DNA from 2 places in the Allobosea sp. 05T422_2 genome. Region 2 is predicted to be linked to the other one. Evidence: predicted binding sites of a transcription regulator. Region 2 holds the regulator's gene; the other holds the start of a gene.

Region 1 (4,180 bases), on a different contig from region 2:
ATCGCGATGGTCGTCACCCTGATCTCGGCCGCCATTGCCGGCGTCCTCATTCCACTGGCACTCGACAAACTCGACATCGATCCGGCGATTGCGTCCGGAACCTTCGTCACGACGGTCACCGACGTGGTCGGCTTCTTCGCCTTTCTGGGGATCGCCACACTTCTGCTCGGCCTGGGGTGACGAAAGCAAAAACTTCGGTAACGTAAACCGGGCGTCAAGTTTTCTCCGCAATTCTCCGCGAGATGATCGCCCGTCGCATGTCCCGCCTCCGTTCAGCCCCATTTCTCGCCGTCGCCGTCGCCGCGCTCGCGGTCCTTGGCGGCTGCGTGGCGTTCGAGGGCCGATATCCGCAGAAGGGCGATGCCCGGCCGCATCCCGGCGTCGCGAGCGCCCTGAACTATGCCGTCCAGGGCATCGATATCTCGCGCTGGCAAGGCGAGATCGACTGGGCCGCGGTCAAGGGCGCCGGCACCCGCTTCGTCTACATGAAGGCGACGGAGGGCGGCGACCACATCGACCCCTCCTTTCTGCGCAACTGGGAAGGCGCGCGCCGGGCCGGCGTGCCGCGCGGAGCCTACCACTTCGTCTTCTGGTGCCGCCCCGCCCATGAGCAGGCAGTCTGGTTCAAGCAGCATATCCCGAACGACCCCGGCGCCTTGCCGCCGGTGCTCGATGTCGAGTGGAATGGCCATTCCAAGACCTGCCCGCAGAAGATCGACCGCTCGCTGGCACTGGAGAAGATCCAGCTGATGCTGACCGAGCTCGAGCAGCTCACCGGCAAGAAGCCGATCATCTATACCGACATCACCTTCCATAAGGACGTGCTGGAAGGGCAGTTCAACGAATATCCCTACTGGATCCGCTCGACGGCAGCGAAGCCCGAGACACGCTACGAGAACCGCCCCTGGGCCTTCTGGCAATTCACCACGACCGGCCGCGTGCCGGGCATCAGGGGCGATGTCGACCGCAACGCGTTCTTCGGCGACGAAGAGCAGTTCATCGGCTGGATCAACGGCGAGTTCGACATCGGCCGGAGGCAGTGGACCAAGCGGCGCGCCTCTCCGGCGCAACCCAGCCCCAGCATCGTCAATGATCCGGAATTCGAGCCTCCGGTCAGCCAGGCTCCGCCCGCCCCGGTCATACCCGGCGCGCTGCAGCCGGTGCCGTCCTCGCTGCAGATCGGCGGATAGCGGGCGCGCCGGTTAACCAACCCTGAAATCATCCGCTCGCATCCGAGCGAACGCTTACCGCGCCTTAACCACGACTGCCGCACCACTGTTTGCATGCAGGAGGGGCGGATGCCGGCGCGTATGAAGACCGATTACAAGGGACTGCGGTGCTTTCTTGCAGTTCTCGGCCTTGCACTCGGCTGCTCCGGCCCTGCCCTCGCGCTCTATCCCAAGAAGGGCGACGCCTCGCCCCATCACGGCGTCCGCGATGCACGCCGCCAGGCTATCCAGGGCATCGACATTTCGCGCTGGCAGGGCGAGATCGACTGGGCCAAGGTCAAGGATGCCGGCACCCGCTTTGCCTTCATCAAGGCGACCGAGGGCGGCGACCACCTCGACCCCAATTTCCGCAAGAACTGGGAGGGGGCGAAGAAGGCCGGCGTAGCGCGCGGTGCCTACCATTTCGTCTATTGGTGCCGCCCGGCCAAGGATCAGGTGCGCTGGTTCAAGCGGCATATCCCGAAGGACCCGGATGCCCTGCCGCCTGTGCTCGATGTCGAATGGAACGGCGAGTCGGAGAGCTGCGGCAAGAAGATCCCGCGCGAGAAGGCGCTGGCCAAGATCAGCGAGATGCTGAAGGGCCTGCAGGAACACACTGGCAAGAAGCCGATCATCTATACCGACATCACCTTCCACGAGGATGTGCTGGAAGGCGAGTTCAACGATCATCCCTACTGGCTGCGCTCAACCGCGGCCCCACTGCGCCATCGCTATGAGCGTAGCAAATGGGAATTCTGGCAGTTCACCACCACAGGACGCGTGCCCGGCATAACCMGCGATGTCGACCGCAACGCGTTCTTCGGGTCCGAGCGGGAATTCGCAGCCTGGCGCGAGGGCCGTTTCGACATCGGCGCCCGGAAGTGGCGGGGTGGCGAGCCGAAGGTTGCCGGCAACCGCGCACCTGCGACATCGGCCGGCTCCAAGGCGCCGCAGGCTGCCGGAGGCGCGACGCTCAAGATGCTGCCTCCCGCGCGCGTCCCGGGCAAGGCGACCGCCAACCGTGATCCACAAGTGACCGGCTCTCTCGCCCGCGATTGACTTTGCGGCACCCGCTGCGCTGTCACGAAGCTGTCATGAGACGCGCGCCCTGATCCCGGGCAGCGCAACCTCTGATGAGAAATCGCCCGCCAGGGCGTGGCCGGAATGCTCCATGATCTGCAATCCCGGGCCGGGTTCGTCTGGGTCTACCATTTTGATTCCGACGGCCGTGCGCATCTCCTTCCTCGCCGCGAGATGCCCGACCTTGCCCTCCCCGAGGCCGAGTTCGTCTGGATCCATCTCGATCTCGTGCATGGCCGCGCCAAGCAATGGGTCGCCGATTGCACCGCTCTGCCCGCCGAGGCGCAGACCCTGTTCCTGACCCAGGACGATCACCAGCGCCTCCATCACAATCGTGACTTCGCCTGGGGCATTACCTTCGACCAGATCCGCGAGGTCGACAGCCCCGCCGACGAGATGGGCATGCTGCACTGGATCATCGCCGACCGGTTTCTGCTGACAGGTCGGAGACAGGCCATGCAGGCAACGCGCCTGACGCGCGACGCCTTGGAGGCCGGCTACCGGGCGAGCTCGCCGGTGATGCTGTTCGAGCGCATCATCGAGTTCGTCATCGAGGATGTGGCCGAAGCGGTGATGCAGCTGACAGAGGACACCGACTCGATCGAGGACCATGTCATCGACGAGCGCGTCAGCGACGAGGCGCGCCGGTTAGGGTTGATCCGCCGGCGGACGGTGAGGCTGCACCGCCAGCTCAACGGCCTGCACCAGCTCTTCCGTCGCTTCTCCGAAAATGCCTCGACACGGGCTGCGCCGGAGACCGTGAAGAGCGCCGCCAGCCGCCTGCTGCAGCGCGTCGACACCATGCTGACCGACGTCCAGATCGTGCAGCAGCGCGCCCGCCTGCTGCAGGACGAGATTGCCTCGCGCCTGACCGCCCAGACCAACAGCCATCTCTATGTGCTCTCGATCCTGACCGCGACGCTGATGCCGGCGACGCTGATCACCGGCCTGTTCGGCGTCAACACCAAGYGCCTGCCCTTCCTCGAGAACGAATGGGGCTTTGTCTATGTCGTGATCCTGTGCGCCCTGGCAGCGCTCAGCGTGTATCTACTGCTCAAGCGCCGCGACATGATCCACTGAGCCCGGGCGGGCTCCTGATGCATCACAGCGCGGCGATGCGCGGGTTCCTCGACGGTGACATGGGACAGCATCGGCAACCCGGCGAGCAGTGCCTTGTAGGCTGCGGGCGGCTTCGGATCAGTGGCCACGACCGAGACGATCGCCGAGCAATGCCCTGGCCCAACCTGCCAGAGATGCAGGTCGGCAACCTCTGCGCCCTCGGCGGTGAGTCGCGCCTCGATGCCGGCGGCGAGAGCCTTGTCGGGCACAGTATCGAGCAGCACCGCTCCCGAGGCGCGCAGCAATCCGAACMACCAATGCGCGATCACCAGCGCGCCGACGATGCCCACCGCCGGGTCGAGCCAGACCCAGCCATAGAGGCTGCCGCCGAGCAGCGCGACGATGGCAAGCACGGAGGTGAAGGCATCCGCCAGCACATGCAGATAGGCCGCCTGGAGATTATGATCCCGCCCACTCCCGGCGTGGTGGTCATGATGGTGATTGTGGTCCGCGCCACCATGCGCATGATGGTGATGGTCATGGTGATGCGCAGGGCCATGGTCATGTCCGTGTTCGCCCTTCAGCAACCAGGCGCTGGCGAGATTGACCGCAAGGCCCAGAACCGCGACGGCAATCGCCTGCCCGAAGACGATCGGCACCGGCTGGACAAGCCGCATCACCGATTCCCAACCGATGAACAGGGCGACCAGCGCCAGGACGAGCGCGCTCGCGAAGGCTGCGAGGTCGCCGAGCTTGCCGGTGCCGAAGCTGAAGCGTGGGTCGCGGGCGTGGCGCCGCGCGAAGCGATAGGCGAGAGCCGCGATCAGCAGCGC
Region 2 (4,180 bases):
GAACTGGCGGCTGGTCGGCGAGGACGAGGCCGATCCGGCACACGGAACGCTGCCCTATGTCGCGCCGTTGGCGAGCGCGCTGATGGGCAAGGGCATTGGCGAGAGCGTCAGCATCGGCACTGAGGCGGTCGAGATCATCGCGATCTCCTGAGGCGATCGTTCAGCTATCCGCGAGCCAGGCCTGAATCCCTGCTGCAGCTGCGACTCCGGTCGCGAAACAGGCCTGCAGCAGATAGCCGCCGGTCGGCGCCTCCCAATCCAGCATCTCGCCTGCGACAAAGGTACCGGGCAAGCGTTTCAGCATGAAGCCTTCCTCGACCTCGGCCGCGGCGACGCCACCGGCGGTGGAGATCGCCCGCTCGATCGGTCTGAGACCGGTGAGCACCAGAGGCGCGGCCTTGATCAGTGCGGCCAGCCTCTCCGCGTCTTCGGGGAGTGGCCCCTTCGCCGCTTCGCGCAGCAGCGCAATCGCGGATGGAGCAAGACCTGCAGCCTTGCGCAGATGATTGCTCAGCGTCACGCCCTTGCGACGATGCGCGAGGCGCTGGACCAGCAGTGCCGCCTCGTGATCGGGCCTCAGATCGATGGTGATGACCGCCCTGCCCTCGCGCAGGATCGTCTCGCGAATCGGGGCAGAGAGTGCATAGACCGCGCCGCCTTCCAGACCCGTCGCATCGATCATCGCCTCGCCGGGCACGGATTGGCCGCCGAAGCTCAGGACGATGCGCTTCAACGGTACTCCGGCAAAACGCTCTCGCATGGTCTGGGACCAATCGACCGTGAAACCGCCATTGGCCGGGCGCAGCGGCGCGATCGCAACGCCGCGCGCCGCCAACAAGGGTGCCCAGCCACCATCCGAACCCAGCCGTGGCCAGCTCGCACCGCCGAGCGCGAGCAGCGTCGCGTCGGGCCGCGCCTCGACATCGGCGCCATCGCGGCTCCGGAACGTCAGAGCTCCCGCTTCGCTCCAGCCGGTCCAGCGCTGCCCAGGCGCGAAGGCGACGCCGAGACCATCGAGCCGGCGCAGCCATGCCCGCAGCAGGGGCGAGGCCTTCATGGCGCGCGGGAAGACGCGGCCGCTGCTGCCGACGAACGTGTCCTGCCCGAGCGCATCGGCCCAGTCGCGCAGGGATTGTGGCGGGAAGGCGCGAATGGCCGGCTCCAGCCAGGCTTGCGCATCGCGATAGCGGGGCAGGAACCTGTCGAGCGGTTCGGAATGGGTAAGGTTCAATCCGCCGCGCCCGGCCAGCAGGAATTTGCGGGCCGGCGAGGGCATGCGATCGTAGATCGTGACGGTGTCCCCGGCTGCCGCAAGGCGCTCGGCCGCGATCAGCCCGGAGGGCCCTGCTCCAATAATGGCGACGTGATGTGTGGGCATCGGTCCGGCTTGCCGTCAGCGCGCCCTGCGGTCAAGGGTAATCCCGCCCCGAAGGCCATCGACAGGGACGAACCATGCCGACCATCGCCGCCTATTTCGGCGCAGCCATTCTCGAAATCGCCGGCTGTTTCGCGTTCTGGGGCTGGCTCCGGCTCGACAAGCCCATCTGGTGGCTCGTACCCGGACTGTTTTCGCTCGCCCTGTTCGCCTGGCTGCTGACGCTGGCGGAGAGCGAAGCCGCCGGACGGGCCTATGCCGCCTATGGCGGCGTCTACATCGTCAGTTCGCTCGCCTGGCTCTGGGCCGTGGAAGGCTTTCGCCCCGACCGCTGGGACATTATCGGTGGGCTGATCTGCCTCGCCGGCGCGGCGATTATTATCGCAGGGCCGCGCTAGGGTATCGGCCCGAAAGGTGGATTGCGGTTTTCGGGAAGGCCGATGCAACCATAGACGGTTAGATCGTCGGGCGGATTCGATATCCGGCCCGATGATCCAAGTCCCCGATGATCCAAGTCTCAGCTCCGCGCAAAGGTCTCGTCGAAGGCATAGCCGGCACCGCGCACGGTCCGCAGCGGGTCCTTGGCGTTGTCAGGAGTGATCGCCTTGCGCAGCCGGCCGACATGGACGTCGACGGTGCGCTCGTCGATATAGACGTCGCGGCCCCAGACCGCGTCGAGCAGCTGGGCCCGGGAATAGACCCGCCCCGGCGCCTGCATCAGGAATTCGAGCAGGCGGAACTCGGTCGGGCCGAGATGCAGCTCGCTGCCTGAGCGGCGGACACGGCGGGTGGTGCGGTCGAGTTCGAGATCGCCGGCGGCCAACAGGCCGGCGACATGACCCGGCTTGGCGCGGCGTAGCAACGCCTGGATGCGGGCGATCAGCTCGGGCAGCGAGAACGGCTTGACGACATAGTCGTCGGCCCCGGTGGCGAGGCCGCGCACACGCTCGGTTTCCTCGCCGCGGGCGGTGAGCATGATGATCGGCACCCGCTCGGTATCGCGACGGGTCCGCAGCCTCCGGCAGAGCTCGATGCCGGAAAGGCCCGGCAGCATCCAGTCGAGCAGCACGAGGTCCGGCGTATGATCGCGCAGATGCAGCTCGGCATCGTCGCCACGCGCGACGCTGTCGACCTCGAAGCCCTCGGCTTCGAGATTGTAGCGCAGCAACAGGGTCAGCGGCTCTTCGTCCTCAACGATCAGGATGCGTGCAGGCATGTCTCACTCGGTCCCAAAGGTGTCGGGCGCCGGTCACTCACCGGTGGCGGCGTCCAGAAGGATATTGGTCGTGTCGAGCTTCGGGCGGGCTGCGTCCAAGGCTTCGCCCGTGACGAGATAGTGGATCGTCTCGGCGATGTTGGTGGTGTGGTCGCCGATGCGCTCGACATTCTTGGCGCAGAACAGGAGATGCGTGCAGAAGGTGATGTTGCGCGGGTCTTCCATCATATAGGTGAGCAGCTCGCGGAAGAGCGAGGTATAGAGCGCGTCGATCTCATCGTCGCGGCGCCAGACCTCCATGGCCTTCTGCTCGTTGCTGACGGCGTAAGCGTCGAGCACGTCCTTGAGCTGGGCCTGAACCAGGCGGCTCATATGCTCGAGGCCGACGACCGCGCGCGACGGCGGCTGGAACTGGCCGGAGATGGCGACCGCGCGCTTGGCGATATTCTTGGCGAGATCGCCGACACGCTCGATATCGGCGGCGATGCGGATGGCGGAGATCAGCTCGCGCAGGTCGTTGGCGAGCGGCTGGCGCCGGGCGATGGTGAGCACCGCCTTCTCCTCTACCTCGCGCTGCAGATTGTCGAGGCGCTGGTCGGCGCTGATGACCTTCTGTGCCAGCCCGGTGTCGCGGCGCACCAGGGCGACTGTCGAATCGCCGAGCATGCGCTCCGACATGCCCCCCATCTCGGCCAGGCTGCGGCGGATCCCCTCGAGATCGGCATCATATGAGCGGACGATGTGATCAGTCATCGCGGCGTATCCTTTGTCGGCAAAGCAGTTGGAAGGCTGGGCGCCGGTTCAGCCGAAGCGGCCGGTGACGTAGTCCTGCGTCTGCTTCTTGTGCGGGTTCATGAAGATGGTGTTGGTGGCGTCGAATTCGATCACCTCACCGAGATACATGAAGGCGGTGTACTGCGAGATACGCGCCGCCTGCTGCATGTTGTGGGTGACGATGACGATGGTGAAGTCGGTCTTGAGCTGCTCGAGCAGGTCCTCGATCTTGCCGGTCGAGATCGGATCGAGCGCCGAGGTCGGCTCGTCGAACAGGATGACTTCCGGCTTCTGGGCAATGGTCCGCGCAATGCAGAGGCGCTGCTGCTGGCCGCCGGACAGGCCCATGCCGGAGGTCTTCAGCTTGTCCTTGACCTCGTCCCAGAGCGCGGAACGGCGCAGCGCACCCTCGACGCGGTCATCGAGCTCGGATTTCGGTGGCTTCTCGTAGAGGCGGATGCCGAATGCGACATTGTCGTAGATCGACATCGGGAAGGGCGTCGGCTTCTGGAACACCATGCCGACGCGCGAGCGCAGCTCGTTCACATCGATATCGTTGCTGATGACGTTGCGGCCGTCGAGCAGGATCTCGCCGGTGGCGCGCTGCTCGGGATAAAGCGAGTAGATCCGGTTGAAAATGCGCAGCAGGGTCGACTTGCCGCAGCCCGACGGTCCGATCAGGGCAGTGACATGGCGGTCCCGGAAGTCGAGATTGATGTTCTTCAGCGCCTTGTGCTCGCCGTAGTAGAAATCGAGGTTCTTGACCGCGATCCGGACGGGGGCCTCGGCATCAAGCGCTTGCGGGCTCAGTTCCA

Evidence for each region. Region 2 encodes PhoB, which activates phosphate uptake and scavenging genes when phosphate is short. Its sites were predicted from a motif close to TGTCATNNANCTGTCAT; they were not measured.
Region 1: a site for PhoB is predicted at 2,288-2,304, ahead of AC1DJT_RS26430 (CorA family divalent cation transporter). Genes of this name have one in related genera too.

What each region holds. Positions count from the first base shown of each region.
Region 1 is NZ_JBFTLD010000203.1:6,874-11,053, forward strand. It holds gene mgtE (magnesium transporter) at 1-180, shown strand, start outside; gene AC1DJT_RS26420 (glycoside hydrolase family 25 protein) at 258-1,190, shown strand; gene AC1DJT_RS26425 (glycoside hydrolase family 25 protein) at 1,299-2,267, shown strand; gene AC1DJT_RS26430 (CorA family divalent cation transporter) at 2,373-3,368, shown strand; gene dmeF (CDF family Co(II)/Ni(II) efflux transporter DmeF) at 3,293-4,180, opposite strand, start outside.
Region 2 is NZ_JBFTLD010000067.1:21,429-25,608, forward strand. It holds gene greA (transcription elongation factor GreA) at 1-151, shown strand, start outside; gene AC1DJT_RS14295 (TIGR03862 family flavoprotein) at 161-1,378, opposite strand; gene AC1DJT_RS14300 (YnfA family protein) at 1,453-1,773, shown strand; gene phoB (phosphate regulon transcriptional regulator PhoB) at 1,893-2,591, opposite strand; gene phoU (phosphate signaling complex protein PhoU) at 2,625-3,344, opposite strand; gene pstB (phosphate ABC transporter ATP-binding protein PstB) at 3,393-4,180, opposite strand, start outside.